3 regions of the Methylobacterium sp. GXF4 genome follow, and region 1 is predicted to be linked to each of the others. Evidence: predicted binding sites of a transcription regulator. Region 1 holds the regulator's gene; each other region holds the start of a gene.
What was found. Region 1 encodes LexA, which represses DNA repair genes until DNA is damaged. Its sites were predicted from a motif close to TGTTCNNNNTGTGTTCNG; they were not measured.
Positions count from the first base shown of each region.

Region 2: WYO_RS04420 (PA0069 family radical SAM protein) is a predicted target of LexA. The motif match lies at 7,422-7,439, and genes of this name have one in related genera.
Region 3: recA (recombinase RecA) is a predicted target of LexA. The motif match lies at 4,034-4,051, and genes of this name have one in related genera.

Region 1 covers NZ_AKFK01000050.1:53,127-63,397, forward strand. Annotated here, with positions in the region: gene WYO_RS07060 (response regulator) at 1-398, shown strand, start outside; gene WYO_RS07065 (hypothetical protein) at 443-910, shown strand; gene WYO_RS07070 (Uma2 family endonuclease) at 1,034-1,594, shown strand; gene fae (formaldehyde-activating enzyme) at 1,595-2,134, opposite strand; gene WYO_RS07080 (divalent metal cation transporter) at 2,200-3,444, opposite strand; gene WYO_RS07085 (hypothetical protein) at 3,529-3,741, shown strand; gene WYO_RS07090 (hypothetical protein) at 3,765-4,220, opposite strand; gene WYO_RS07095 (biliverdin-producing heme oxygenase) at 4,310-4,864, opposite strand; gene lexA (transcriptional repressor LexA) at 5,205-5,924, shown strand; gene WYO_RS07105 (ComEC/Rec2 family competence protein) at 5,918-8,191, opposite strand; gene gltX (glutamate--tRNA ligase) at 8,362-9,783, shown strand; gene WYO_RS30755 (hypothetical protein) at 9,771-10,013, opposite strand; gene gltA (citrate synthase) at 10,098-10,271, shown strand, end outside.
Region 2 covers NZ_AKFK01000045.1:63,192-73,462, reverse strand. Annotated here, with positions in the region: gene WYO_RS04460 (hypothetical protein) at 1-96, opposite strand, end outside; gene WYO_RS04455 (EthD family reductase) at 93-404, opposite strand; gene WYO_RS04450 (NAD(P)/FAD-dependent oxidoreductase) at 559-1,890, opposite strand; gene maiA (maleylacetoacetate isomerase) at 2,055-2,702, opposite strand; gene WYO_RS04440 (aspartate/glutamate racemase family protein) at 2,862-3,773, opposite strand; gene moaB (molybdenum cofactor biosynthesis protein B) at 4,640-5,197, shown strand; gene WYO_RS04430 (amino acid permease) at 5,187-6,641, opposite strand; gene WYO_RS04425 (hypothetical protein) at 6,780-7,298, opposite strand; gene WYO_RS04420 (PA0069 family radical SAM protein) at 7,463-8,578, shown strand; gene WYO_RS04415 (methyl-accepting chemotaxis protein) at 8,930-10,271, shown strand, end outside.
Region 3 covers NZ_AKFK01000111.1:2,802-13,072, forward strand. Annotated here, with positions in the region: gene rplB (50S ribosomal protein L2) at 1-161, shown strand, start outside; gene rpsS (30S ribosomal protein S19) at 167-445, shown strand; gene rplV (50S ribosomal protein L22) at 447-833, shown strand; gene rpsC (30S ribosomal protein S3) at 844-1,590, shown strand; gene rplP (50S ribosomal protein L16) at 1,602-2,015, shown strand; gene rpmC (50S ribosomal protein L29) at 2,028-2,243, shown strand; gene rpsQ (30S ribosomal protein S17) at 2,265-2,531, shown strand; gene recA (recombinase RecA) at 2,881-3,972, opposite strand; gene WYO_RS28360 (PAS domain-containing sensor histidine kinase) at 4,136-6,862, opposite strand; gene flhB (flagellar biosynthesis protein FlhB) at 7,054-8,121, opposite strand; gene fliR (flagellar biosynthetic protein FliR) at 8,154-8,915, opposite strand; gene fliQ (flagellar biosynthesis protein FliQ) at 8,967-9,233, opposite strand; gene fliE (flagellar hook-basal body complex protein FliE) at 9,290-9,604, opposite strand; gene flgC (flagellar basal body rod protein FlgC) at 9,637-10,044, opposite strand; gene flgB (flagellar basal body rod protein FlgB) at 10,103-10,271, opposite strand, start outside.

The DNA.
Region 1 (10,271 bases):
TGCAGATCGAGATGATGCTGGAGGCGGCCGGCTATCGCGTCGTGGGCACTGCCATGACGGCCGGGGAGGCGATCGCCCTCATCCACGAGACCCGCCCGGAACTGGTGCTGATCGATCTGCGGCTCGGCGACGATTCCTCGGGCGTCGAGGTGGCCCATGCCGTGCGCGATATCGGCGGCATCACGGCGGCCTTCATGACCGCCAACGCCCGGGCGCTCTCGGACGATTTGGAGGGCGCCACGGCGGTGATCGCCAAGCCCTTCACCGGCTCGGTGCTGGAAGATTCCCTCGCTTATCTCGAGGATTGCGTCCGCTGCCCGCCCCCGGCCGAGCTGGTGCCGGTGGGGATGCGGGTCGCCCCGGCCCTGCTCAAGAGCTTCGCCCAGATGCGGGCCTGAACCCGGCCCTCGACAGGCCGGGCGCCGCGCGTAGAGTGCCGGCCATGCCAAACGTCGCCGTTCCGCGCCCGCTCCTCGCCCTCGTCCTCGCGGCCCTGGCCGGCCTGCCGGCCGCCGCCCGGGCGGAGCCCTGCGACGACCTCGCTCACCAGATCGCCGGGGCGATCGGCGGCAAGGTCGGGAAGCGGGCCGGGCCCAGCATCGACATCCGGCTCGCCGGCCCGATCAAGTTCGACGTGACCTGCCGGGCCGAGCCGATCGTGCAGGCGACCTCCGCCGAACCGAGCCCCTCGGCGGCCTTCTTCCGCGACCTGGCGGCGGCCTCCGAGATCCTGGTGGGCGAGCCGGCCGCGCGGGTCGAGCCGATCATCGCCGACGCGTACCGGACCGCCCTCTCGGAGCGGCGCAAGTCGTTCATCCAGCAGAACGGCTGGTCGGCCTCCTGCTACACCGACCCCGGCAGCAGCGCGATGCGCACCCTCTGCTCGGTGGGGCGGATCCCGCCGCGGTGACGCCGGCTTGACCGGTGCGCCGGCCGGTCCGATCCTGGCTGCGCCATCCTATACGGACTCGCCATGACAGCGTTCGCCACACGGCCGCGGCCGGCCGAGCCGCACGTCACGTTCCAGGATTTCGTGGCCTCCCGCCCCGACGAGGAAAAGTGGGAGCTGATCGAGGGCTGCTTCGTCATGCAGGCTCAGCCCAGCATCGACCACCAGATCATCAGCAGCAATCTGGACCGCCTGCTGAACGACGCCCTCGAGCGCACGGCGCCCGGTCGGATTGCCGTCCCGAATCCTGCGATCGATCTCAGCCCTACGATCCGAGGACATACCTACGTCCCCGACATCGCCATCATCGACTTGGCGGAGTTCGAGCCGGGCCAGAACGTCGTCGGCACACTCTACCTCGCCGTTGAAATCATCTCACCGAGCGACAGGCGCCGGTTATCGAGCCTCAATCGTCGAAAGATCGACGTGAAGCTCGCCGGCTACGAAGCCCTGCCGATGTGCGAGGCTTTGCTCCTCGTCGAGCAACGAGCCTTCGACGTCACCCTGTCGGAGCGGACCGGGTCCGGCTGGGTCCGTCGTCGGATGACGGATCCCGACGACCGGCTCGTCATCGCCTCAGCCGGGCTCGAGTGCCGGCTGGGCGATGTCTACGCCCGCACCACGCTGGCGCGGGCGCGACGCTGATCAATACTCGATCACGTCCTCGAGGGCGTAGTGCTTCACCGTCTTCCGGTTGGCGATCAGCTCGTCCACGGTCGGCTCGCCCTTGAGGGCGCGGGCGATGGCGAGCTTCGTCGCCTCGTAGTTGGTGCGGTAGAGGTCCTTGCGGTCGAGGTTGTCGTCCTCGGCGCAGCGCGGGTCGAGCCAGATCATGATGATCATGCACAGCTCGTCGAGCCCGTCCTTCGGCAGCACGCCCTCGATGATGCAATCCACGATCGCGTCGCCGGTGGCCGCCTGGACGACGCCGCCGAGCAGCTCGACATATTCGGCCGTGTGGATCGTCGCCTTGGTGGTCATCATCGTGGCCGGGCGCACCAGCTGGTTGAGGTCGCGCACCACGAACATCCGGGTATGGCCCTGGACCTGCCCCATCATCGACGCGAAGGCCTGGCCCACCGGCCCGCGCACCGAGCCGATCAGCACCTCGGGCATCGCGTCGGTGTACTGGCCCTCGGCCGCCAGCACGGTGGCCTCGCCCGTGCGGAACCAGATCTCTTGCATGTGTCGCGACTCCACTCTGTCAGCCCGCCCGGGGAGACATCATCGAGGCGGCGGCGTCAATCGGTTCAGAGCAGGCCGACCCCGTCGAGCACGCCGATCATGGCGAACGCCACGGTCAGGCCGGACACGCCGTAGACCACCCATTTGTAGGCGCCCCGCACCCGTCTGTCCTCCGGCAGGGCCCGGGTGGCGAGCAGGATCAGCAGGCCCAGCGCCAGCGGCAGCAGCAGCGCGTTCATCACCTCGACGGCGATGTTGAGCGCGACGAGATTCGTCACGAGCTGCACGGTGACCGCCCCCGCCACGACGACCAGGGCGAAGGTGCCGTAGAAGGCCGGCGCCTCGCGGGGCGATTGTTCGAGGGAATGCGGGCGGCCGGTGACGTCGCCGAAGCCCCAGGCGAGCGCCAGCGCGACGACGTTGAGGGCCACGAAGGCCGCGGCGACGATGCCGACCCCGAACACCACCTGCCCGAGCCAGGGGCCCAGCGCCGGCGTGAAGGCGCCCGCGAGGTCTCCGACCGTCTCGAGGCCGTTCTTGGTGCCCTGCCCGGCCTGGCCGATCGTGGCGGCGGCCGCGATCAGGATCGCACCCATCACGCATTGCGAGATCACGGCACCCACGAAGGTATCGAGCCGCGCAGTCCGGGCATGGTCCCAGCCGAGGCCTTTGTCGACGATCGCCGATTGCTGGTAGAAGATCATCCACGGCATGATCACCGCGCCGATATTGGCGGCGATCAGCACCCGGTAGGAGCTGTCGCCGAGAGGCATGTGGGCAAAGGAGGCGACGATGTCGCCCGGATTCGGCCGGGCCGCGATGGCGAGCCCGATGAACACGAGCTCGAACAGCCCGACCGCGATCGCCACGACCTCGACGCGCCGGTAGCTCCCGGTGAACACCAGCCCGAGAAGCAGGGCGGCGGGCAATCCGAGGCTGACGAGGCGCGGCACCCCGAACACGTCGCCGATGCCGGCCATGCCGGAGAACTCGGTGACGATCGCCCCGATCCCGGCGACCACGAGGCCGGCATACGAGATCCAGGCCCAGATCGGCCCGTAATGCGCGCGGATCAGCTCCCCATGGCCGCGGCCGGTTGCGGTCCCGAGGCGGACCGTGAGCTCCTGGACGATGTACAGGATCGGCACGAGCAGGATCTGCAGCAGCAACAGGGAGTAGCCCCAGCGGGCACCGCTCTGCGCCGCCGTGATGAGGCTGCCGACATCCGTATCGGCCAGCATCACGACGAGACCGGGGCCGGCGGTCTTGAGCAGGGTGGACAGGCGAGGCAGGGAAGCGGCGTGCGGCACCGGATCGGAACAGCGGCGGGCGCGGGCCGTTCCGGCGGGAGCCTGCGGCGTTTTTTCGGGTCTGCCAGGCAGGAAGGGGTTGTGATGACCAAGAGCACGGATCGCGGCGGCTGGAGCCTCCAGGCGAGTGCCGTCCCGGACGGGGTGCGGCTGGAACTCGCCCTCGCCGACCTCGGCGGCAGCCCGGTCACGGCGGCCATCGTGCTGGACCGGTCGGAAGCCCGCGCCTTCGCCCGCGCCCTGCTGGCGGCGGCCGGCGATGCCGCCGAGCGCACGTTTCCGAAGCCCGGAACCTGACCGGTCCTCGGGCCTCAAAAGAATTACTGCTGGTTCAGGCCCGGATTGCGGCCGGGCAGGCGCGGCACCACCGTGCCCCGCTTCTCGATCGGTCCGTCGCAGGCATAGGCGAACTCGCTCTTCTGCGGGTCGAACACCGTCTCGCCGGTGATCCGGCAATCTTCCCGCACGGTCTCGTCCAGATAGGCGCGGGCGGCGGTGCGGAACCGCTTCACCCGGCTTGCCGCCGGATCGGGATCGATCCGCACCTCGCTGAGATTGCAGCCGGCATATTCGCGCAGCGCGTTCGAGACGATCAGCATCCGGCGCAGCTGCCGGTTGTCGTAGACCTCGTAGGGCTCCTTGCAGCCGATCGTGACCACCTGCGGGGTGAGCGCGACGTAGTTCCGCGAGATGTACGAGAATCCGGTGGTGCAGCCGGCCAAGGCCAGGCCGACACTCACCCAGCCGATGGGCAGCAGAGCCGCGCGCCGTCGCATCCTCGTCATCCCAAGCCCAGTTCCAGCCCCGTGGCGCATTGAAACGGCCCCGCTTGACCAGTCAATGCGTTTGTCGCCCCGACCGGCGCTCAGCCCCCGAACGCATCCCCGACGAGCCGGTGCACGTACCGGAACGCCTCCGTGGCGCCGGCGGCGGCGCGGGCCTCGCCGTCGCCCGCGAGCGCGATCCGGTCGAGCGCGGTGGTGAATTGCCGCCAGTGCAGCCCGCGTCCGTCCGGATGCCCGGCGAGGTGGCGGGCGCCGTGGCCTTCCGAGAGGCCGAGCTTCCGGGCTTCCTTGATCAGGATGGCGGCGCCGAGATTCGAGCCCTCCGCGACGTAGAGCCAGCCGAGCCCGGCCACGGGATCGATCGCGTCCCCGTCCTCCGCGGCTGCGTCGGGGATCCGGCCGGTCACGTCGCGCAGATCCTGCGCGATCAGGGTGAGACGGCGCCTCCCGTCGAGATCGGGCAGGAAGAAGCCCAGCGCGCCGTCGCGATAGAGCGGATCGACCCGTGTATGGAATCGGTATTGGACCTGCAGGAACAGCGCGTACCGTTCGAGGCTCGCGAAGGGCTGTCCCGCCATGACCCGCCGGTCGAGCTGATCATGGGCCGCCGCCGTCGCGGACCGCAGGCGCTTCACGCGGCTGCCCGGTTCGACAATATCGGATGTTGAGACGTCCATTCGACCCATGTCTTGATGGGGCACGCGACCGTTCCAGACGGTCGAGTCCAATTCTATCCGGGTCGAGGTCGGGACCTCGCCGTCCGGCACGAACCTTCATAGCGTCCGGACCATCCGATGCGATTCAGGTCACCGTGAGGCCGAGGGGCAGAGTGCGCAGGCTTGCGCGACAGGGCGCCTCGGCCCATCAAGCTTGGCCGGATCAGGCTTGCGGAACACTTGCGGAACGTTTAACGTGTTCGTGATTTGTTTCCGAGGCCGCGTCGATGCGGTCCGCCAAGCCGCGAGTCCCCCGTCGATGCTCACGCGCAAGCAATTGGACCTCCTGCGTTTCATCCAGAGCCGCATGCAGGAATGCGGCGTCCCGCCCTCGTTCGACGAGATGAAGGACGCCCTCGATTTGAAGTCCAAGTCGGGCATCCACCGGCTGATCACGGCCCTGGAGGAGCGCGGCTTCCTGCGGCGCCTGCCGAATCGGGCGCGGGCCATCGAGGTGATCCGCATCCCCGAGAGCCTGTCGCAGGCCGCCGCGCCGCCGGCCGAGCCCCGCCGCTTCACCCCGAGCGTGGTCGAAGGTGGCAAGTCCAAGCTGCCGCCCCAGCCCGCGACCACCCGGATGATCGATGATGGCGGGCGCGCCATCTCGATTCCGGTGATGGGCCGGATCGCGGCCGGTACGCCGGTCTCGGCGATCCAGAACCAGAGCCACGCCATCACCATGTCGCCGGACTTCCTGGCCGGCGGCGAGCATTACGCCCTCGAAGTGCGCGGCGATTCGATGGTCGATGCCGGCATCCTCGACGGCGACCTCGTGGTGATCCGCAAGCAGGACACGGCCAATACCGGCGACATCATCGTGGCGCTGATCGACGACGAGGAGGCCACGCTGAAGCGTCTGCGTCGCCGCGGCTCCTCGATCGCCCTGGAGGCCGCCAACCCGGCCTACGAGACCCGCGTGCTCGGACCCGACCGGGTCCAGATCCAGGGCCGGCTCGTCAGCCTCGTCCGCCGCTACTGAAGCGGCTCGGTCGGCGCGTCGCCGGGCCCGGCTTCGGGACCGGCGGCGTCGGGCTCGGACGGGATCGGGGCGCCGGGAGCGGGCATTTCGGTCCGCTGCACTGGTGACGGCCCGGCATTGGGGGACGGTCGCCAGGGAACGGAGCGGCCCTCGTCGTGGGCATAGCGAACCGTGAATCCCGCGCGGTCGGCCCGAAGGGCGACGGCGCCGTGGGCGGCGAGCGCCCGGCGGTCGATCACCAGCGGCGCGTGGCAGGTCGGCGGCGCGGCGAGCCGGGTGATCAGCACCGCCGCCCGGGCGCAATCCTCCGCGAAGGCGCGCCGGTCGCGGACCAGGGCGATGGCGCGGCCATCCGGCAGGCGCGCGGTGCAGCCGAGACGGTCGCAGCGTCCGCTCTGCGCGACACCGCCGATGACCGCCTTGGCCGACCGGCCGTCGCCATCCGCCTTGAGCCACTGCTCCAGCACGAAGGCCGACGGGCTGCCCAGCGCCGCCAGGCGTCCATCGGTCCCGCGTACGGCCGCGCCGCCGCCCTGCCGATCGATATAGAGATCGAAGCGGTCCGGCATCGCGGCGAGTCCGAGCCCCAGTAGGGCGGGCGGCAGGGCGAGCCAGCGCAGCCGCGAGACCGGGAGCGTGGCCAGGAGCAGCCCCGCCGCCAGCAGCACCAGCGCGCCGGTGCCGAAAGCCGGCAGCACCAGGGTGGCCCGATCGAAGCCGGCGATCCATTCCGAGATCGCCAGCATGCCGCCCACCGCCTGCCCCATCAGCCACCAGACCGGCCGGTCGAGGGCGAAGGGATAGGCCAGGATCCCGATAACCGCCGCGGGCATCACCACCAGCGAGACGAGCGGCAGGGTCAGGGCGTTGCCGATCAGCCCGAACGGCTGGATCGTCTGGAAATGGTAGGTGGCGAATGGCGCGGTGGCGATCTGCGCCACGAGCGTCGTCGCCAGGGTGCCGGTCACGGCCGCGAGGCCGGAGCCGACGAGCCGCTCGATCCGCCCTGCCCCCGGCCGCCGGAACAGGCCGCCCTCGATCAGCCGCGCGCAGGCGATCAGCCCGGCCACCGCCCCGAACGACATCTGGAAGCTCGGCCCGAGAAGGCCCTCGGGCTCCCGTGCCAGGGCGATCAAAGCGGCGAGCGCCATGTTGCGCATCGACAAAGCCGGTCGATCGACCAGGATCGCGCCCAGCATGATCAGGGTCATGATCAGCGAGCGCTCGGCGGCGATGTCCCAGCCCGAGAAGGCGCAATAGGCGGTGACGCCCAGCATCGCGAACCCGGCGGCGATCTTCTTGATCGGCCAGACCAGGGCGCAGAACGGGATGAGAGCCAGGGCCGCCCGCACCAGCCAGAACACCACGCCGGCGGCCAGCACCATGTGGAGGCCCGAGATGGAGACGACGTGATAGATGCCCGCGGCCCGGAGCGCGTCGTTGGCGGCCGGCCCGATCAGCCCGCGCTTGCCCGTCACCAGCGCGGCCGCCACCGCTCCCGCCTGGCCGCCCTCGGCCTGCGCGATCCGGCGCGTCAGCGCGTTGCGGGCCTCGTCCAGCAGGGCCGCGAGCCGCAGGCGCAGCGGCGGCGGTGCGGGCGGCGCCTGAACCGTGATCGCGCCGATCAGCGAGCCCACCGCGCCGATCCCCTGGAAATAGGCATCCCGGGCGAAGTCGTAGCCGCCGGGTCGTGCCGCCTCGGGCGGCGGTAGCAATCGTGCCGTGGCGGCGATGAAATCCCCGGGCCGCAGGGGCGGCGCCGTCCGGAACGAGACCCGGACCCGGAGCGGCCTCACCGCCGGATCGAGCCCGGCGAAGCTCTCCACCCGGATCACGAGCCGGGCACCGACCTCGCGCTCGTCCAGCGCCTCGATCATTCCGGTGAGCGGCCCGATGGTGGTCCGGGACAGGATCGGGGCCGCCACCTGCCCGACCCGCCAGGTCGCCGCGGCGAAGCCGAGGAAGCCGGCAGCCAGCGCCAGCGCGAGAGCCAGACTCCCCGGCCGCGCGCCCAGGAACGGCACCGGCGCGAGCGCCAGCGCCGCCCCGACGAGCGGCGCGGCCAGAAAGGGCGTCCCGTCGGCGCCCGCGAAGAACACCAGGATCCCGGTGCCGAATGCCACCGCCAGCCAGGGGAATAGGCGGCGCTGCTCGACCTCCCGGGCGAGGCCGCCGGCAAACCAGTCGCGCAGCGCCGGCGCCCATGCGGGGCGCGGCCCGGCGAGCGCCACCGCGCCGCCCGCCAGCCTCGCGCCGATCCGCCGCATCCGCCCTCGCCTCGCGCCGGGCGACTCAGCTCCGGCATGGGATTCTTAACGCACCCCTCGGCCCGTGCTACAGCGCGTACTTCGTGCTACGGGCGCCACTTCGTGCGCCGGGCGCCGCCCGAATGCCCTGCCCCGCCCCGTCGCCCTCCGCCCCCGAACATATCGGCCCGATGTCCTCAGCCGTCGTCACGCGCTTCGCCCCCTCGCCCACCGGCTACCTCCATATCGGAGGAGCCCGCACGGCGCTGTTCAACTGGCTCTATGCCCGGCACACCGGCGGCAAGATGCTGCTGCGCATCGAGGATACCGACCGGGAACGCTCGACCAAGGGCGCGATCGACGCGATCCTCGACGGCCTGTCCTGGCTCGGCCTCGACTGGGACGGGGACGTGGTCTTCCAGTTCGCCCGGGCCGAGCGCCACCGCGCCGTCGCCGAGGAGCTGCTGGCCGCCGGCCGCGCCTATCACTGCTACGCCTCCGCGGAGGAGCTCACGCAGATGCGCGAGACCGCCCGCGCCGAGGGCCGCGCCCCGCGCTACGACGGGCGCTGGCGTGACCGGGACCCGTCCGAGGCGCCCGCCGGGGTCAAGCCGGTGATCCGGCTGCGCGCGCCCACCGAGGGCGAGACGGTGGTCGAGGACGCCGTGCAGGGCCGGGTGACCTGGGCCAACCGCGATCTCGACGACCTCGTGCTGCTGCGCTCGGACGGCACGCCGACCTATATGCTCGCCGTCGTGGTCGACGACCACGACATGGGCGTCACCCAGATCATCCGCGGCGACGACCACCTCACCAACGCCGCGCGCCAGAGCCAGATCTTCTCCGCGCTCGGCTGGGACATCCCCAAGATGGCCCATATCCCGCTGATCCACGGTGCCGACGGCGCCAAGCTGTCCAAGCGCCACGGCGCGCTGGGCGTCGAGGCCTATCGCGACCTCGGCTACCTGCCGGCGGCCCTGCGCAACTACCTGGTGCGGCTGGGCTGGAGCCACGGCGACCAGGAGGTGTTCTCCACCGAGGAGATGATCGCGGCCTTCGACCTGCGCGCGGTGGGGCGCTCGGCGGCGCGGTTCGACTTCGCCAAGCTCGCCAACCTCAACGGGCTCTACATCCGCGGCAGCGCCGATGCCGATCTGGTCGCCGCGATCGAGACGATCCTGCCCAATGTCGGCCCCGAGCGCGGCCTTCCGGCGACGCTCCAGCCCGACCTAAAGGACAAGCTGACCCAGGCCATGCCGGGCCTGAAGGAGCGGGCCAAGACGCTGATCGAGCTCCTCGACAGCGCCTATTACCTCACCGCCCAGCGCCCCCTGGCGCTCGACGACAAGGCCCGGGCGCTCCTCTCCGACGAGGGCCGGGCGCGCCTCGCCGGCGTGCTGCCGGCCCTCGAAGCCCTGCCCGACTGGAGCGCGGCCGCCACCGAGGGCGCCGTGCGCCAATATGCGGAGACCGCCGGATGCAAGCTCGGGCAGGTGGCCCAGCCGCTGCGGGCCGCGCTCACCGGGCGGACCACCTCCCCGCCCCTGTTCGACGTGATGGCCGTGCTCGGCGGGGCCGAGACCCTGGCCCGCCTCGGGGATCAGGTGGCCTGACGCATCGTCCCGAAGGCGAGCGTCTTTCGGGCCACGTCGATGCGCATCGCGAAACCCGGCCGGTTCGCCCGGGATGTGACATCCGGGACGATCCGGTCGCGCTGATCGGGCGACCGGGAACTGCGGGCGCCGGGTTGGATTTCGCTTGGCGAAGGGGTCGGGTTGTCACCCACCCCGTTGCTGCTGCACTGCCGTTTGGGTAACCCATGGCGCGTGAGCACCCGCAACATAACGCGGCGTGCTCCGGCCCCGGGGTCGCCTCGGGCAACCCGAGGCCGGCATCCGCCACGTCGCCAGAGAAGGGTCCACGTTCCATGAGCGCATCCAGCACCATCACCGTGGACGGCAAGGAGATCGAACTGCCGGTCAAATCCGGCACGATCGGCCCGGACGTCATCGATATCGGCAAGCTCTACGCCAAGACCGGCGCCTTCACCTTCGACCCGGGCTTCACCTCGACGGCGAGTTGCGAATCGAAGATCACCTAC
Region 2 (10,271 bases), on a different contig from region 1:
CGGACCGTCGAGGGCCCGGGCGTCGGCGCGCAGCACGACCACGTAGGTGCCGAGGCTCGGATCGGCCTGCTGCACCGCCTTGACGATGTCGATCACGGGCTCTCCGCGAAGTCGTTGAGCTGCACCTGGGCCTGGGCCGTGGTGAAGTTCGGGATGTCGGCGAAGATCTCCTCGCCATGGGCGGCAACGGCCTTCTTGAAGGCGTCGGCCGATTCGAAGGTCAGCAGCGCCATCACCTGGAACGGGGCTGCGCCGCCGTCCGGGGTTCCGGCACCCTTGACCACCTTTGCGTCGTGGAGGCCCAGGGCCGACCAGCGCTCGCGCACCAGCGGCATGTGGTGGCCGAGATAGTAGCCCATGTCGAAATTCGGGCCGGCCGGATACATCACGCTGACCAGGATCATGCGGTCATCCTCCCTGTTGCGGCCCCCGTATCGCCGGGGTGCCGGTAAAACCATAGGGCGCCATCCCGAAAGGCAATCGCCGGCTCTCGGAAAGCGATGATGCCCGCTCCAACGCTCAGACCATCGTCCCGGATATCGAATCCGGGACGGTGCTTCAGTGCAGCTTCACCCGCGATTCGGTGCGGCGGGTGAGCGCCCGGGCCATGGCGTCGAGCGCCGTCTTGACGGTGCCATGGAGCGCGCGCTCGTGCATCTTGTAGAGCGAGCGGTACATCATCCGGGCGAACAGCCCGGCGATGAGCATGTTCTTGCCCCGGACGAAGCCCATCAGGCTGCCCACCGTCGAGTACTCGCCGAGCGACACGAGCGAGCCGAAATCCTTGTACTTGAACGGCTTCAAGGGCTTGCCGTCGATCTTGGCCTGGATCTGGCCGATCAGGTGGCTGGCCTGCTGGTGGGCGGCCTGGGCCCGGGGCGGCACGGGCCGGTCCGAGCCGGCCTCGACCAGATAGGCGCAGTCGCCCATCGCGAAGATATCGGGATCGCGGGTGGTCTGCAGGGTCGGGGCGACCACCAGCTGGTTGGTCCGCGTGGTCTCCAGGCCGCCGATGCCCTGCAGGAAGGGCGGCGCCTTCACGCCGGCCGCCCAGACCACCAGCTCCGACGGGATGAAGGTGCCGTCGGCGAGCTGCACGCCGTCGGCGCGCACCTCGGTCACCCGCGCCTTCACGCGAACGTCGACCCCGATCTTGTTCAGGAGCTGCATCACCTCCACCGAGAGGCGCTGCGGCACCGCCGGCAGGATCCGGTCGGCCGCCTCGACGAGGGTGATGTGGATGTCCTTGCTCGGGTCGATCCGGTCCAGCCCGGTGGCGACCACGTGGCGGAAGGTTCGGTGCAGCTCGGCGGCGAGCTCGGTGCCGGTGGCGCCGGCGCCGATCACCGTGACGTGGAGCTGGCCGGGACGGACCGGCCCATCCTGCGTGTGGGCCCGCAGGGACGCGTTGACCAGGCGCTGGTGGAATCGCACCGCCTGGTCCTGGGTGTCGAGCGCGATGGCGTGCTCGGCGACGCCGGGCGTCCCGAAATCGTTGGTGGTCGAGCCCACCGCCATCACGAGGGTGTCGTAGGGGACCGAGCGCTCCGGCGTGACCTCGCGCCCCTCGGGGTCGTGGCTCGCGGCGAGCCGGATCGTGCGGGCCTCGCGGTCGAGGCCGGTCATGCTGCCGATGCGGTAGCGGAACCCGTGCATGTGGGCGTGGTGCAGGTAATCGACGGCGTGGTGGCCGATATCGAGGCTGCCCGCCGCCACCTCGTGCAGCAGCGGCTTCCAGATATGCGTGCGGGCGCGGTCGACCAGGGTGATATGCGCGCGCTTACCGCGCCCGAGCTTGTCGCCGAGCTTCGTCACCAACTGGAGCCCCGCGGCACCGCCGCCGACCACGACGACACGATGCAGGCCGGACTCGTTCTCGACGGGTACCATCGACACCCTTTCTCCCCCACGGGCCTGGATTGACGCCCCGGCCGGATTAAACGCCTCGGACGCCCGATTGCCACATCTGCCTGCCAAGAGCACGCCCGATCGAATAAGAGCACGTCCGATCGGGCAGGCCCGATCCGCGCAGGGGCGGGATCCGGGCTCGCGCTTCAGACGGCGGGGGCGCCGGGCTGGCGCAGGGGATGCGCCTCGGCGACCTCCGGCAGGGCGAGGCAGGCCTCGGCGATCCGGGCGACCGTCGGGTAGGCCGCCGTTTCGACCCCGAAGATCCCGGTCCCAACCCAGAGGCTGACGAGGCAGAGGTCGGCGTGGCTCACCGCGTCGCCCTGGCAGAAGCGGCCGGTCCCCGGCTCGGCGGCGAGCCGGGTCTCGAGGGTCTTCAGGCCGGTCTCGAAGGCGTTGCGGAGGAAGGCCAGCATCCGGTCCCGGGGCAGCCCGTATTCCTCCATCAGGAAGGTGCGCACCCGCGGCACGTAGAGGGGATGCGTGTCGCAGGCGACGACCTGCGCGAGCGAGCGTACCCGGGCGCGGGCTCGCGGTTCCTCGGGCAGCAGGAGCACGCCGCCCTGCGTCTCCTCCAGATAGTCGAGGATCGCCAGGGATTGGGTCAGCGGCGGACCGTCGCCGTCGTACAGCGCCGGCACCGCGCCCTGCGGGTTGATCGTGCGGAATTCCGGCTTGTGCTGGTCGCCGGCATCGAGGTCGATGAAGGTCTCCTCGTAGGCGATGCCCTTCAGTTTCAGAGCGATCCGGACCCGGAAGGCCGCGGCCGAGCGCCAATTGCCGTACATGTGCATGGGAGGAGTTCCGGACTGCGGTGTCTTCGGCACCGATACGCACGAAGACACCGCAGTTCGGCGCCCGCGGCAAGTCGAGGCGTCTGCAGATTGCCGCCTCGGTCCACGGGCCGGGAACCGCACGGGTGGACGTCATGTCCCGCGGGTCGTCACCCGACGCTACGAGTTGCGCGTCTGCTGTCCGGCGGAGACCGATGCGGCCGCGGCCGACAACCGTCCGGCCTTCCGCTTGCGTTTCCGGCGAAGATCGCGCGGCTGCAGCGCTTCGAACGAAATCTTCGACGTGTCCTTGGAAGCCGCGTCGGTGGATGCCGCCGACGCGCGCCCGGCCTCGTCGTGGTGCGCCATAGCGGGCCGCAGGATGTCGCGGCCGGCGACACACCATCGCGCTGCGGCCGCGGCATGGATCTGGGCCGTGTGCAGAACGGGCACCGGATCGGGCTTGTTGAAGGCCAGGGCGATTTCCGGCGAGGCGACAATGATCCCGTCAACGCCCTGCGCCTCGAACTGGGACATGATCTGGTGATAGGTATCGACTTCGAGCACTGTGCTCTCGCCGTTGTAGATGCGATTGCAGACTGAATAGTCGATATTGACCCAGAGGTTCTGGCTCGGAAGCACCACATCCAGATTGCAGGATCCCTGTCTGAGATCCTGGTAATACTGCCCGCTCATGGTCGCCGAGGTACCGACGAGGCCGACTTTTCTCAGGGACAGGCGCTGGATCTCATCGGCCAGCGCGTCGTGAACCGGGATCACGGGCACGCCGAAATGGATCGGTTCCTCCGCAAGCGCGCATTGAAGCGTGTCGCTGGCGATCATCAGGGCATCGACGCCTTCGAGAAGCAGGTTCGCGGCGGCCTCCTTGATCTGATCGACGATCAGCGGCCAGCCGTCTTTCGAAAGCAGATGAATGATCGTGTCCGGGTCGAGGCTCCAGGTCACGAGGTCCGCAGCGGCACGGTTATTGGTTAGACTCAAGACGTGACGGTTGATCATCTGGTGGCATTCGATCGTCGAACGCCGGCTCAGGCCGCCGAGGACCCCCAATCGTCTTGATGTCGTGGTCATCTCGCGCCCTCCTGCTTGGCGTCGTGGATGTTCGTTCGGCCGAGATGAAACATTCGGGCCCGGGAACCTGTGCGAGCATCGACCGTTCCGTGTCGGTCCGGTGGCGAAGCCTGCGAATTCCTGAGCGCGTATCAGGGGCGTATAGAGCAAAGACCCGTGTCCGGAACGGCATCGTTCCAGGCTCGATATGTTCGAGCGGCAGGCGAAGGTCAGAACACGATTCGCGCGCGAAACTCCATGAGGGGTGTCGTTCGTTCGAGGCCGGAATACGATCTCGATTCGTCGTCGGCACGCGGAAGACTGACCTATGTCAGTCTCCACCGGGCGGTGACTCGTCCGGACGCCGTCGCCTACAGAGAGTGGTCTGAGTCGCGGGAAAAATCAAAGATTTTGTGGCTGTCTGTGTCTAATATTATATTGTTCGGGCGATGACTTGGCGTAGCGCCGCGGCATGCCGCTTGAATGGAGCGCGCCTGACGGATGCAGTCTCGGCTGCGGTTTTGTGGGATTGGTTGCGCCGTATTGATGAAGAGATGTCTCCTCTTTTCACAGGGCACACGATTTCGTGAGTGATCTTCTTTGATCGGATCTGCTGAAAATAGTTTCATTCTAAAAATAACTTCATGTGAGGCTCACGCATTGTTCCGGAGCGCTTGCCGGCTAATTCGAGTTCATAGGCGCGATGCCGGCGCAGACGACAGCGGGCGAACAGGCCGCAACGGTTCGGCGCACCCGACGGAGGCCTCGAGGGATCGGCCCCGGGAGGGGCGCCCAGATCCCCATTGCCGATGCGGCAGCCCGCAGCCGAGGGGGCGACAAGCGCGGGGCGGGGGCCCATATCCCGGCTCGAGTCCGGAGACCCCACGATGGCCGATCAGCCCGATACACGCCGCTTCATCCCGCTGGGAATCGCGGTGCTCACCGTCTCGGACACCCGTCGCATGGCGGATGACCGCTCGGGCGATACCCTGAGCCAGCGCCTCACCGACGCAGGTCATCGGCTCGCGGACCGGGCCATCGTGCCGGATGAGGTCCCGGCGATCCGCGCGCAGGTCGAGGCATGGCTGCGCGATCCGGCGGTCGACGTGGTGATCACCACGGGCGGCACCGGATTCACCGGCCGCGACGTGACTCCCGAGGCGCTGGAGCCGCTGTTCGAGAAGCGGATGGACGGCTTCTCGGCGGTGTTCCACCGGATCTCGTACGACAAGATCGGCACCTCGACCCTGCAATCCCGGGCCACGGCCGGGGTCGCGCAGGCGACGTACGTGTTCGTGCTGCCGGGCTCGCCGGGGGCGTGCCGGGACGCCTGGGACGGCATCCTGGCGCAGCAACTCGATTACCGGCACCGCCCCTGCAACTTCGTCGAGATCATGCCGCGGCTCGACGAGCACCTGCGGCGCGGCGCCAGCATCACGGCGTGACGGCGTTGGCCTCCTTGCGGCGCAGCACCGAGTGCCTGCGTCCGTAGAAGAAGTAGATGACCAGCCCGATCGCCATCCAGATCACCAGGCGCAGCCATGTGTCGAGGGGCAGTCCGACCATCAGCAGCAGGCAGAACAGGATGCCGAGGATGGGCACCACCGGCACGGCCGGGGCCCGGAACGGCCGCTTCATGTGCCGGTCGGTCCGGCGCAGGTAGATCACCGAGCCGCAGACCAGGATGAAGGCGGCCAGGGTGCCGATGCTGACCATCTCGCCGAGGATGTGAATCGGCACCAGCGCCGCCACGAGAGCGACCGCGGCGCCGATCAGCGCCTGGCTGCGATAGGGCGTCTGGTAGGTCGGGTGGACATGGGCGAACAGCTTCGGCAGCAGCCCGTCATTGGCCATGGTGAAGAAGATCCGGCTCTGGCCGTAGAGCAGGACCAGGATCACCGTGGTCAGGCCGGTGAGCGCGCCCAGCTTGATCAGCAACGCGAACCAGCCGATGCCGATGGCATCGACCCCCTTGGCGATCGGGTCGGGAACGTTCAGCTCCTTGTACGGCACCAGCCCGGTCAGGACGGCGGCCATGAGCACGTACAGGATGGTGCAGACGGCGAGCGAGCCGAGGATGCCGATCGGCATGTCCTTCTGCGGTTTGCGCGCCTCCTGGGCGGCGGTGGAAACCGCGTCGAAGCCGATGAAGGCGAAGAACACCACGCCGGCGCCGCGCAGGATGCCGCTATAGCCGTACTGCCCGAAGGTGCCCTCGTTCGGCGGGATCAGCGGGCTCCAATGCGCCGTGTCGACATGGCCCCAGCCCAGCGCGATGAACGCGACCACCACGGTGAGCTTGACCGCCACCATGATGTTGTTGAACCGCGCCGATTCCTTGGTGCCGCGCATCAGCAGGATCGTGATCAGCGCGACGATCACCACGGCCGGCAGGTTGAACAGGGCGGTGCCGCCGCCGTCGATCGCCGTGCCCGGCGCGTGCGCGAACCGAGGCGGGATCACGATGCCGACATCCTTCAGCAGGCTCGTGACGTAGCCCGACCAGCCCACCGCCACCGTGGCGGCGCCCATGGCGTATTCGAGGATCAGGTCCCAGCCGATCAGCCAGGCGAAGAACTCGCCCAGCGTCGCGTAGGTATAGGTGTAGCTCGACCCGGCCACCGGGATCAGCGCCGCCATCTCGGAATAGCAGAGGCCGACGAACGCGCAGGCGATGCCGCCGAGCACGAAGGACAGCATGATGCCGGGCCCGGCATACTGCGCCGCCGCGGTGCCGGTGAGCACGAAGATGCCGGCGCCGATGATCGCCCCGATCCCCATCGCGGTGATCGAGAGCGCCCCGAGCGTCTTCGAGAGCTGCTGCTCGCCCTCGCCGCTCTCCAGGATGTCGTCGACGGACTTCCGCCCCATCAGGCCCGAGGAGTCCATCGGCCCATCCTTCCCTACGGCGCAACGGGTGCGGCGCTCGCCTATAAGCTCCAGTTCAGCAAGTTTTCTGCCATCGCACCAGGGAATTTCGCGGCGCGTGCGCGGATAACGGCAAGTCGAGCTGCGACATTCTGTCGATCAGGGCCGGTCGATCCGGGCGATCAGCGGCCTGACCTTGAGGCGCGGCGCGAACACCGCGCCGGCCCGCAGCGCGTCCCGCCGCACCACGTCGCCGGGCCGGGCCCGCCGGGCGCCGAGAACGGCTTCGATGCGGCCGACCAGACCGGCAATCCAGCCCGCGGCCGGGCGGTGCAGGCGGCCGAGCCCGGTCTCCGGACGGGCCGTGCCGACGAAGCGGTCGAGGGTGCGGATCCAGCCCTCCGCCGGGACGTCGCCGGCCTCCAGGCACAGCACCCAGTCCCGCCGGGCCACCGCGGCGCCGGCCGCATAGGGGCTCGCGCCACGATGCAGCACCAGGGTCGCCCCGGTGGCGTCCGCGATGGCGGCGGCCGCCTCGCTCTCCCGGCCGGTCACGATCACCGCGTCGCCGATCAGGCCGCCGGCGACGCCCGATACGAGCACGCTGAGCGTGTCGGCCAGACGGTCGATCGCGTCCGGATCGGCCGGGTCGGCCAGATAGGTCACGGCGGAGAGCATGAGCGCGCCCATAGACGATTTTGCGCGGCGGTAAACCGCTGCGCCGCATCTCGACGGTGATGCCGGGCATCGAAGTTGCCGCGCGGGCGGCATTGCCTGAAATTAAGGCGCTGGCCGCGTCTGCGTTCGCGCTATGTTCCGGGCGGGGAACGAGGCGGCGCGACATGGCAGAGAGTCCGAGCGGATCCACCCCCGAGGCGTCCCTGCGCCTCGGCCCGAGCGCGCGGCCTCCGGAGGCTCGGCGCGGGCGCGGCGCCACCGCCAACCCCACGAGCCGCTACGACGCCGCCGCGCGCGAGGTCTTCCAGGACGGCGATTGGGAGGCGGATGCCCCCGCGCCCCTGCGCACCCAGGTCACCCTTGAGCACACGGCGCGGATCATCGCCCGCAACACCTCGCCGGACATCCCGTTCGACCGGTCGGTCAACCCGTATCGCGGCTGCGAGCACGGCTGCATCTATTGCTACGCGCGGCCGACCCATGCCTGGCTCGGTCTGTCGCCGGGGCTCGACTTCGAATCGCGGATCGTCGCCAAGCCCGACGCCGCCCGGGTCCTGGCACGGGAGATCGCCGCGCCGGGCTACCGGCCGGCGACGATCGCGCTCGGCACCGCCACCGATCCCTACCAGCCGGTGGAGCGGGAGCACCGGATCACCCGCGCCGTGCTGGAAGTGCTGCGGGAGGCCCGCCATCCCGTCGGCATCACCACCAAGTCCGACCTCGTGCTGCGCGACCTCGACATCCTGGCCGAGATGGCGGCCGAGAACCTCGTGCTGGTGGCCGTCTCGCTGCCGACGCTGGATCCGCACCTCGCCCGGCGGCTCGACCCGCGGGCGCCGCGGCCAGAGAAGCGGCTCTCCGCGATGCGGCGCCTGAGCGAGGCCGGCGTGCCCGTGATGGTCAACGTTTCGCCGATCATCCCGGGGCTGACCGACCACGAGATCGAGGCGATCCTGACTTGCGCCCGGGAGAACGGCGCGAGCCGTATCGGCCATGCCCTGCTGCGCCTGCCGGGCGAGGTCGCCGACCTCGTGGCCGATTGGTTCGCCGAGCACTATCCCGAGCGTCGGGCCCGGGCCTTCGCGCTGCTGAGCCAGGCCCGGGGCGGCCGCGAGAACGATCCCCGCTTCGGCCACCGCTTCCGCGGGGAGGGGGCCTATGCCGAGATGATCGGCCAGCGGGTTCGTCTCGCCGGCGGCCGGCTCGGCTTCGCCTTCGGGCGGATGGCCCTGAACGAGGCAGCGTTCCGCAAGCCAGGGGCGCAGCTCGCGCTGTTCTGACGGGACGCTCGCCCGGGTTCCGCGGGAGCGATTGCCGGTGCGGTACCGGCCGCACGAAAGTCGGCCTCTGCTCCCGACGCGGAGTCGGCCGGGAGAATCAGATCTCAGCGGATGGGCCACGCAATGATGGCCGAGCCGGCATCGGTCTCAAGTAGGATAGCGGACGCATTTCCAGGGCAAAGTAATTCCTGCGGTGCAGTATTTACCAATGGAAAGTGTCACACATTCGTGTTGCAAACGTCGTGATTCGGGTCCAGAGAGATTATGCCGCTGATAGATCTTTAGAGTTTTTCTAAAACAGGATCAAAAATCATCCGGCAACGCATTTTCATCTTGATGGAACCGCTTCCGATGTCTCGTGGGCAACCCTTCACGTTCGCCGGCTTCGAGCTCACGACCCTGACGATCGGCAAGATCCTGTGCGCGACCCTGTTCTCGATGAGCGTCATGCTGATTGCCTCGGGGGTCTCGACCCTGCGTGACGCCCAGGTCCAGGCGGACCAGAGCCATCGCGTGGTGGCGTTGACCGAGGCGAGCCGGACGCTACTCAAGGATCTCCTGGCCATCCGCATGGAGCGGGGCCGCACGCTCCAGGCCCTGAAGGCCGCCGAGCCGATTCCCGGTAAGGACGCGGCGCTGATCGCCGCCCAGCGCGCCACCATCGCGACCGGTCTCGCCCAGCTCGCGACGCTCGCCCGCGAGGTGGATGCGCCCACGGTGCTGGCGAAGGTCGAGCCGCTGCAGCGCGCCTACGAGGCCACGCTCAAGCTGCGCCCGCAGGTCGATGCCGCCCTCGCGGTTCCGGCGGCGCAGCGACCCGCCGGCACGCTGCCGGCCATCGCCGAGGCGTCGCAGGCGCTGCTCGACGCCTTCCTGGCGACGAACGACGCGGTCGACGCCGTCATCCCGCGCGGGGATGCGAGCCTCGCGCATTATCTCGACCTGAAACGCGCCGCCTGGGCGTCGCGGGCCCTGATCGGCGGCGTGGTCGTGCGGATCGAAGCCGCCGTCGCCGCCGGCACCCCGTGGTCGCAGGCGGATGTCGTCGCCGCGGCCGAGGAGCGCGGTCGGCTGGCCGCCGCCTGGGCCGGCGTCGTCGCGGCCGCCGCCGACGAGGCATCGGACACGGTCCGGGCCGCCTTCCGCAAGGCGAAGGCTGACAATTTCGAGGGCGAGGCCGAGGCGCGCCGCCGGGCCGCCACGGAGGCGCTCTCGCAGGGCCGGCCGACCGGCCTGTCCATCGACGACCTGCGCATCCGGCACACCGCCGAAGTGAACACGATCGCCGACCTGGCCACAGCCGCGCTCGACGCGCTGGTCGATCGGGCCCAGGCGCTGACCGAGGAGGCGCGTGCCGCGCTGTTGCGGACCGCCCTGTTCCTGATCGCCGCTCTGCTGCTGACCGGGTTTGGCACGCTGGTCGTGGTCCGGCGGGTGCTGCGGCCGATCCGCAGCATGACCGGAGCGATGCGCGCCCTGGCCGACGGTGACGCCTCCGTCGTGGTTCCGGCCCGGGAGCGCCGAGACGAGATCGGCGCCATGGCCGGCGCCGTCCAGGTGTTCAAGGACAACCTGCTCCGGACCCGGCAGCTCGAAGCCGAGGCGGAGGAGGCGCGCCGCAGTGCCGAGGGGCAGCGCCGGGCCGTCATGCGCCAGATGGCCGAGACCTTCGAGGCCGCGGTCGCCGGCATCG
Region 3 (10,271 bases), on a different contig from region 1:
TGAACCCGGTGGATCACCCGCACGGCGGCGGCGAGGGCCGTACCTCGGGCGGCCGCAACCCGGTCACGCCGTGGGGCGTGCCCACCAAGGGGAAGAAGACCCGGTCCAACAAGCGGACCGACGTGTTCATCCTGTCCAGCCGCCACAACCGCAAGAAGTAATCGCTATGGCACGCTCTCTCTGGAAGGGGCCGTTCGTCGACGGCTACCTCTTCAAGAAGGCCGAAGCGGCGCGGGGCTCCTCGCGCTCAGAGGTCATCAAGATCTGGAGCCGCCGCTCCACGATTCTCCCGCAGTTCGTCGGGCTCACCTTCGGTGTGCACAACGGGCAGAAGCACATCCCGGTCTACGTCTCCGAGGAGATGGTGGGGCACAAGTTCGGCGAGTTCTCGCCGACCCGCACCTTCCACGGGCACGCGGCCGACAAGAAGGCGAAGAGGCGCTGAGATGGGCAAGCAAGCCACCCCCCGCGCGCTCCCCGAGAACGAGGCCAAGGCGGTCGCGCGCATGCTGCGCGTGAGCCCGCAGAAGCTGAACCTCGTGGCGCAGATGATCCGCGGCAAGAAGGTCGACACCGCGTTGGCCGATCTGGAGTTCTCGCGCAAGCGCATCTCGACCGAGGTCAAGAAGTGCCTCGAGAGCGCGATCGCCAATGCCGAGAACAACCACGACCTGGACGTCGACGACCTCGTCGTGTCTCAGGCGTTCGTGGGCAAGGCCCTCGTGCTCAAGCGCTTCCACGCCCGCGCCCGCGGTCGCGGCGCCCGTATCCTGAAGCCCTTCTCGAACCTCACCATCGTGGTTCGTGAAGTCCGCCAGGCCGAAGCGGCTTAAGGAGGATCTCATGGGCCAGAAAGTCAATCCGATCGGTCTCCGTCTCGGTATCAACCGGACCTGGGACTCCCGCTGGTTCGCCGGCAAAGGCGAGTACGCCAAGCTGATGCACGAGGACGTCGCGATCCGCGCCGCCCTCATGAAGCAGCTGAAGCAGGCCGCCGTCTCGAAGATCGTCATCGAGCGTCCGCACCGGAAGTGCCGCGTCACCATCCACTCGGGTCGTCCGGGCGTGGTGATCGGCAAGAAGGGCGCGGATATCGAGAAGCTGCGCAAGCTCGTCGGCACGATGACCAAGGCCGACGTTACGATCAACATCGTCGAGGTGCGCAAGCCCGAGATTGACGCCACCCTGGTGGCCGACTCGATCGCGCAGCAGCTCGAGCGCCGCGTCGCCTTCCGTCGCGCTATGAAGCGCGCCGTGCAGTCGGCGATGCGTCTCGGCGCCGAGGGCATCCGCATCAACTGCTCGGGCCGTCTCGGCGGCGCCGAGATCGCCCGTCAGGAATGGTATCGTGAGGGCCGGGTTCCGCTGCACACGCTACGTGCGGACGTGGATTACGGCACCGCCACGGCGTTCACGACCTACGGCACCTGCGGCATCAAGGTGTGGGTGTTCAAGGGCGAGATTCTTGAGCACGACCCGATGGCCCAGGACAAGAAGGCCCAGGAAGAGGGCGGCCGCTCCGGCGGACGCCGTGAGCGCGATGGCGAGGGCGGCCGCGAGCGCGGACGCCGCGAGCGCGAGCACGCGTAAGGTAGGAAGCCATGCTGCAACCGAAAAAGACTCGCTTCCGTAAGCAGTTCAAGGGCCGCATCCACGGTGCGGCCAAGGGCGGCTTCGAGCTGAACTTCGGCCAGTTCGGCCTGAAGGCGGTGGAGCCCGAGCGCGTCACCGCCCGGCAGATCGAGGCGGCCCGCCGCGCGATCACCCGCGAGATGAAGCGCCAGGGCCGCGTCTGGATCCGGGTGTTCCCGGACGTTCCGGTCTCCTCGAAGCCGACCGAAGTCCGCATGGGCTCCGGTAAGGGCGCCCCGGATTACTGGGCCGCTCGCGTCCATCCCGGCCGGATCATGTTCGAGGTCGACGGCGTTGCCGAAGACATCGCCAAGGAGGCCCTGCGCCTCGGCGCCGCCAAGCTCCCGATCCGCACGCGGGTCGTCCAACGCATCGCCGACTGAACGGAGGCTATCGTGAAGTCGACCCAGAGAGTGTCTGATCTGAAGGCGTTGTCGCCGGATCAGCTCAGTGACGAGTTGCTGAACCTCAAGAAGGAGCAGTTCAACCTGCGCTTCCAGGGGGCCACCGGCCAGCTCGAGAACGTCGCGCGCGTCCGTGAGGTCCGCCGCGACATCGCCCGCGTCCGCACCCTGCAGCCTTCGAAGACGCTGCAGGCGTCCAAGAGCTGACGAAGGGCTTAGGAGAACACCATGCCGAAGCGCGTCCTGCAGGGCACCGTCGTCAGCGACAAGGGCGAGAAGACCATCGTGGTGAAGGTGGAGCGTCGCTTCACCCACCCGGTGATGAAGAAGACCGTGCGCCGCTCGAAGAACTACCATGCCCACGACGAGGCGAATGTCGCCAAGGTCGGGCAGACGGTGTTCATCGAGGAGTGCCGTCCCTTCTCGAAGACCAAGACCTGGAAGCTGGTCGAGGACCAGGCTGCCGCGGTCGCCGAGACCGGCGAAGCCGCCTGATACACGGGAAACGGCGGCTGCGGGTTTCCGCGTCCGCCTCAACGGGGCTGGATGTCTTGAGATTGGGCTGATGCACTGTTGACGGTGCCGTCCCGACCTTTGGGACCTCCAGAACGACGAACGCCCGGACGAAGTTCGACCCTCACGGGGCCGGATTCGTGCCGGGCGTTGTCGTTTCTGAGGTCGGTCGTAAAGCGGACGCGTCGGGTTGGATTCAGCCCGACGCGTCCGTGGCTTCTGCGGGTTCGAGGCAGGCCCTGCTGCTGGGTTTCCCCGACGGATCAGGACGCTGTCCCGAAGCCTCCAAAGGGCATGACGCCCTTTGGAGGCTTGCGATGGGCCGAAGCTCTCAGGCCTCGCCCTCGTCGAGCTCGTCGTCGGTCGGCTTGGCGTTCTCCAGGATCTTCTCGGCCACAAGGCCGGAATTCTGGCGGATCGAGGCTTCGATCTTGCCGGCGATCTCGGGGTTGTCCCGCAGGAAGCCCTTCGAGTTCTCGCGGCCCTGACCGAGGCGCTGGCTGTTGTAGGAGAACCAGGCGCCGGACTTCTCGACGATGCCGGCCTTCACGCCGAGATCGATCAGCTCGCCCACCTTCGACACGCCCTCGCCGAACATGATGTCGAACTCGACCTGCTTGAACGGCGGCGCGACCTTGTTCTTCACGACCTTGACGCGGACCTGGTTGCCGATCGCCTCGTCCCGATCCTTCAGGGTCGAGATGCGGCGGATGTCGAGGCGCACCGAGGCGTAGAACTTCAGCGCGTTGCCACCCGTGGTGGTCTCCGGGCTGCCGTACATCACGCCGATCTTCATCCGGATCTGGTTGATGAAGATCACCATGCAGTTCGAGCGCGAGATCGAACCGGTGAGCTTGCGCAGGGCCTGGCTCATCAGGCGGGCCTGGAGGCCGGGCTGGCTCTCGCCCATCTCGCCCTCGATCTCGGCCCGCGGGGTCAGCGCGGCGACCGAATCGACCACCAGCACGTCGATGGCGCCGGAGCGCACCAGCGTGTCGGTGATCTCCAGGGCCTGCTCGCCGGTATCGGGCTGCGAGATCAGCAGGTCGTCGAGATTGACGCCGAGCTTGCGGGCATAGACCGGATCGAGCGCGTGCTCGGCATCCACGAAGGCGCAGACGCCGCCCTTCTTCTGGGCCTCGGCGATGGTGTGCAGCGCCAGCGTCGTCTTGCCGGAGGATTCGGGGCCGTAGATCTCCACGACCCGGCCGCGGGGCAGGCCGCCGACGCCGAGGGCGATGTCGAGGCCGAGCGAGCCGGTGGAGATCGTCTCGACCTCCTGCACCTTGTCGTTCTTGCCCAGACGCATGATCGAGCCCTTGCCGAAGGCGCGCTCGATCTGGGACAGGGCGGCGTCGATCGCCTTGGACTTGTCCTTGTCCACCGGGGGCATGTCGACCACTTTCAATGCAGGCTGGGCCATCTGGCGGGCTCCTTATGAAGGGGTTGCGCGCCATTCACAACGCGCGGCAACACTGCGCCTATGTACCTGTTTTGTTCTATTTCGGCAAGGGTGCGGGATACGAGAACGCTGCCCCGAGGGGGCGGCGCGCAGGTTCTCCACCGGGTCGGTCGCGGTCGCGGCGTCAGTCGGCCGCCATGGTCTTCTTCACGGTCTCGACCAGCTGTTTCAGGCTGAAGGGCTTGGGCAGGAAGTTGAAGGCCTCGCCCTCGGGCAGGTTCTTGCGGAACGCGTCCTCGGCGTAGCCGGAGACGAAGATCACCTTCAGGTCCGGCTGGTGCTTGCGCACCTCGCGCAGGAGGGTCGGGCCGTCCATCTCCGGCATCACGACATCGGAGACGACGAGGTCGATCGGCTGGCTGCCCTCGCGCACGATCGCCAGGGCCTCCAGGCCTGAGGCGGCCTCCAGCACCGTGTAGCCCCGGGCCGAGAGCGCCCGGCTGTTGACCGCCCGGACGGGATCCTCGTCCTCGACCAGCAGGATCGTCCCCTGCCCGGTATGGTCGGCCGCGGGCTTGCGCGGGGCCGGCTTCTCCGGAGCCTTCGTCTTGGCGGCCCGTTCGGCGGCCTCGCCGGTTCCGGTGGGCTTGGCCGGCGCCTGGCCGGGCGCCGGCAGGTCGGCCCGCGGCAGGGCCTGGATCGCGGGGGCGGCCTCCTCGGGCTCCGCCACGGGCACGTGCCGCGGCAGGTAGATGCGGAAGGCGGTCCCCTCCCCGATCTTCGACTGCACGTCGATGGTGCCGCCGGATTGCTTGACGATGCCGAACACCGTCGAGAGCCCGAGGCCCGTGCCCTTGCCGATCTCCTTGGTGGTGAAGAACGGCTCGAAGATCTTCTCCATCAGCTCGGGCGGGATGCCCTGGCCAGTGTCGCGCACTTCGATCAGCACGTGGTCGCCCGCGGGCGCCCCGCCCCGCCCGTCCACGGTCGCGGCCGGGCCCGGATCGGTCACGTTCTCGGTGCGGATCATCAGCTTGCCGCCGTCCGGCATCGCGTCGCGGGCATTGACCGCGAGGTTCACGATCACCTGCTCGAACTGGTTGACGTCGGCCTTGACCGGCCAGACGTCGCGGCCGTGCTTCAGCTCTAGGGCGACGCGCTCGCCCAGCAGCCGCTTGAGCAGCAGGGTCAGCTCCGAGAGCCCCTCCCCGACATTCATCACCTCCGGGCGCAGGGTCTGGCGGCGGGAGAACGCCAGGAGCTGGCGGACGAGGCCCGCCGCCCGGTTGGCGTTCTGCTTGATCTGCATGATGTCCTGGAAGGCCGGATCGGTCGGCCGGTGGCTCGCCAGCAGCAGGTCCGAGTAGCCGATGATCGCCTGCAGCACGTTGTTGAAGTCGTGCGCGATGCCGCCGGCGAGCTGGCCGACCGCGTTCATCTTCTGCGCCTGGGCGACCTGCTGCTCCAGCTGGCGCTGCGCCGTGGTGTCGAGGGCGTACAGGATCACGCGCTCGGCCTCGTCGGCCTGGTGGGTGGCGTCGCTGCTGTCGGCCGGGCTGAGCCAGAGCCGCGCCGAGCGCCCGCCCGGACCGCTGAGCTGGACCTCGATCGGCTCCGGGTCGGACAGGCCGCTCGCCGCCCGGGCGAGGCCGGCCTCCAGGGAGGCGCGGTCGACCACCGAGTCGGCGACGTTGGGCTCGGCGCCCTGATTGCCCTCCCCCTCGGGGCCGCCCTCGTCGGCCTGGCGCGGCACCGTGCCGAACAGCCGGGTGAACGAGGTGTTGGCCCGGGCGATCCGGCCGGACCGGTCGAGGGTCGCGATGGCGATCGGCGAATTGTTGAGGAAGCGGGCGAGCCGCACCTCGGCGGCGCGCTGCGGCTCGTCGGTCTCGGCCCCGGCCGAGCGGTTGATCACGAAGGTCCGCGAGGAGCCGGGCTTGCCGTCCTTGCCGAAGGCGACCCGGTGGTAGAGCCGCACCGGCAGGGTGTGGCCGTTGCGGCGGCGCAGGTCGAGGTCGAACCGGTCGGTGCGGACCTCGCCGGGCAGGCCCGCGGTGCGGACCAGGACGTCGGCCTCCGGGGCGATCTCGGTGAGGTGCGGGCCGCCGGGGCCGACGCTCGCCAGGTCGTAGCCGAGCCAGGCCGCCAGCGTCGCGTTCATGTAGACGATCGCGCCGGCCGGATCGATCGACAGGAACCCCGCCGGGGCGTGGTCGAGATAGTCGATCGCGTGCTGGAGCTCCTGGAAGACGTTTTCCTGGCGCTCGCGCTCGGCGGTGATGTCGGCCACGGTCCAGAGCGAGGCAGCCCGGCGCGGGCGCGCCAGCGGGCGCACCGAGACCCGGTACCAGCCGAAGCCGCGCTCATGCGCCTGCGGCCCGAGCGGCGGCGACATCCGGATCTCTTCGGTGTGCGCCCGGCCGTCGCGCGAGGCCTGCGACAGGCGGTAGACCGCCTCCGAGACCTCCGGCGAGCCGACCAGGATGCGCTCCACCGGCACGAGGTTCGAGAAGGCGTCGCCGCCGGCCACCCGCAGATAGGCCTCGTTGGCGTAGATCAGCCTCCCGCCATCCTCCACCACCAGCGCCCCGTCCGGCGAGGCGTCGACGATGCCCTTGGTGATGTCGTCCCGAGTGGCGGTGCCGCTGAGCTGGAGCGCTCCGATGGCGAGCGCGAACAGGAAGAACACGCCGGCCATCGCCAGTAGGGCGAGCAGCCAGACGATCAGCGACTGGGCCTGCTCGTTGGCCACGAAGGACAGGCCGATGGCGGCCCCGACCAGCAGACCCGCGAGCACGAGCAGCAGCCCGACCCGGCCCGGCTGCTCCGAGCGGTCGATCGCGCCGTTCCCGTGAGAACCCGAGATCTGCGTGCCCGTCGCGGGCGCCGGAGGTCCAGTGACGTCGGCCATCGGCATCATTCCAGAACATTCACCCGGTTAGGCCCGCCGGCCATAGCAGGGCTCGGGCAGCACGGCACCACTCTCGTCGCGTCGGTCGTGTCGCGCCAAGCCGTGGTGCAGCCTCGCAAAAAAAGGTGGAGGAAGCGTGGCTTTTCCGCGCTGTGTCATGCGATCGGCGCGCTGAATACCAGCCCTTGCTGTTACGCCGCCCGCCGGCGCAGGCGCAGGACGAAGCCGATGACTTCCGCCACCGCCCGGTAATGCTCGGCCGGGATCTCGCGGTCGATCTCCACGGTGGCGTGCAGGGCGCGGGCGAGCGGCGGGTTCTCGATCACCGCGACGCCGTGCTCGGCCGCCACGGTGCGGATGCGCAGGGCCAGGGCGTCGACGCCCTTGGCGACGCAGATCGGCGCGGCCATGCCGGCCTCGTAGCGCAGGGCCACCGCGTAGTGGGTCGGGTTGGTCACCACCACGGTGGCGGTCGGGACGGCGGCCATCATCCGCTTCTTCACCCGGGCCATGCGGAGCTGCTTCATGCGGCCCTTGACCTCCGGGTTGCCGTCCGCCTCCTTCATCTCCTGCTTCATCTCCTCCTTCGACATGCGGTGGCGCTTGCGCCAGCGGAAGCGCGCGTAGAATGCGTCGCCGAGCGTGATGGCGAGGTGCATGCACAGCATGCCGGCGAGCAGCCGGAGGCTGAGGGAGAGGATCGCCGACAGGCTCCCGGCCGGGTCGAGCCGGGCGAACACCTCGAGCCGGTCGCGGTCGTTCCAGAGCAGCACGGCACCGACGATGCCGACCGCGCCGATCTTGGCGAGACCCTTGCCGAACTGGAACAGGGCCTCGATCCCCATGAGCCGCTTGACCCCGGCCATCGGCGAGATGCGGTCGAATTTCGGCATCAGGGTTTCGGTGGTGAGCACCAGCGGGTGCTGGAGCAGCCCGGCGGCGAGGCCGGCCGCCGCCGCCATCCCGACCGGCACCGCCACGGCCTGCAGCCACAGCCAGAGGCCGCGGGTCGCCGCCTGCTTCATGGCGGTGGCGTCGTCCGGCAGGGTGTGGGCGTTGGCGAGGTAGGCCTTGAGGCCCTGGGTCAGGCTCTGGGCGATGCTGGGGGCCGCGATCACCAGGGCCAGCGTGAAGGCGCCGAGGATCGCGAAGGTGTTGATCTCGGCACTCGTCGCGACGTCGCCGCGCTCGATCGCCTGATCGAGCCGCCGCTGGGTCGGCTCTTCGGTCTTGTCTTCCTGCTCCGCGCCCTCGGCCATCTTGTCTGCTCGACCTCAGTGCACAGGGACGCTCAGCGCCCGACGAACTCGCCGAGATACCGGCCGAGATCGTCCAGGAAGACGCCCATCATGACGCCGAGCGAGCCCATCAGGATCAGCATGCCGACGAGCACCGAGGCCGGGACCGCGAGGAAGAACACCTGCAATTGCGGCATCAGCCGCGACAGCACGCCCAGCCCGAGGTTGAACAGCAGCCCGAAGGCGATGAACGGCCCGGAGATCTGCACCGCCAGGGTGAAGCCCCGGGTCAGCGCCTTGAGCGCCAGCATCAGCGCGTCCGAGAAGGCCGGGACCCCGTCCGGCGGCAGCACCACGTAGCTCTGCGCCAGGCCTTCGATGGCAAGATGGTGCAGGTCGGCGGCGAAGATCAGCGTGACGCCGAGCAGCGACAGGAAGTTGCCCAGCGCGGCCTGCTGCCCGCCGTAGCTCGGGTCCACCGTCATGGCGTAGGCCAGGCCGAGCTGCTGCGAGATGATCAGGCCGGCGGTCTGCAGGGCGGCCAGCACCATCCGGACCGACAGGCCGAGCACCAGCCCGACGATCGTCTCGGCGAACAGTAGCCCGATCAGCCGGGGGCCGGCCAGGCCCTCGGTGCCGCCGAGCAGCGGCCGCACGCTGGGGAACAGCACCAACGTGGTCAGCAGCGCGAAGGCCAGCCGCATCCGCGGCGACACCATCTGCTCGCCGACGCCGGGCATCAGCATGATCAGCGTGCCGACCCGCGCGAAGGTGATCAGATAGGCCGAGGCGATGCCGGGCAGGAGCAGGTTCATCGCCGCCCCTATGGCATGCGCGCGCCGCCCCTGTCCCGCCGCCGGTCGCCATCAGCCGCCGGCCGCGATGCGGGCGGCGATGCGCGTCATGTAGCCGGCCATGGCGTCGCCGATGAACGGCAGCATCAGCAGCAGCGCGGCGAAGACCGACACGATCTTGGGCACGTAGATCAGGGTCTGCTCCTGGACCTGCGTCAGCGCCTGGATCAGCGAGACGATCAGACCGACCGCGAGGGCGACCAGCATCAGCGGCCCGGCGACCTTGAGGAAGACGAAGATGCCGTCGCGGGCGACGTCGAGGATGGCCAGGCCGGTCATGGGGCGTGTTGCTCAAAGGGGAGGCAGGGGGAATCCGGGATCCGGCTGGACCATGCTCAAATCTGCATCCGCATGATCTCTTCGTAGGCAGAGATCATGCGGTCGCGCACCGCCACCATGGTCTGCAGGGCGGTCTCGCTCTCGGCCACGGCGGTGACCACGTCGACGACGTTGGCCTTGCCGGAGGCCGCCGAGATCGCCTGGCCGTCGGCCCGCCGCCCGGCATCCCCGACATTGTCCAGGGCGTTGCCGAGGAGCTGCATGAAGTTGCCGCCGGCCTCGCCGGTCGACTGGACCTTGGGGGCCGGGCGGCCGTTGGCCATGCCCTGGACGGCGGCGTAGGCACCGGCCGCGAAATTGCTCGTCGCCATCGACTAGGCTTCCTTCGCGTTCACTTGCGCGCTCACTTGAGGATCGACAGCGTCTGCGACAGCATCTTGCGCGTGGACGTCACCATGTTGAGGTTCGCCTCGTAGGAGCGCTGGGCCTCGCGCAGGTCCATGTTCTCGATCAGCGCGTTGACGTTGGGCATCTGCACCTCGCCCCGGGCGTTGGCCGCGGGGTTGCCGGGCTCGAACTTGGTCCGGAACGCGGAGGGGTCGCGCCGGACGCGGCCCGCCTCAACCAGCTTGGCCCCGGTCTCCGGATCCATGTGGCTGGTGAAGGACGGGATCTTGCGGCGATAGGGCTCGGTCCCGGGCGAGGCCGGGGCGGAATCCGCGTTGGCGATGTTCTCGGCGATGATCCGCATCCGGCCGGACTGCGCCTTGAGGCCGGCGGCCGCCACCGTGAGCGACTTGCTGAATTCCATGGCTCAGGGCCCTCCTCCGCCGCTTGTCGACGACACGTCCGGTTCGGTTCCGGCGCGGTCAGCTCTTGCCGATGGCGATCTTCAGGGTGGTCAAGCTGTGCTGGTAGAGCGAGGCGGCGAGCTGGTAATCCGACTGGTTGTCGCCGGCCTTCATCATCTCGTCCTCGAGGTTCACCGCATTGCCGTTCGGGCGGATCTCGAAGCGCTTGGCGCCCTTGGCATCGGCC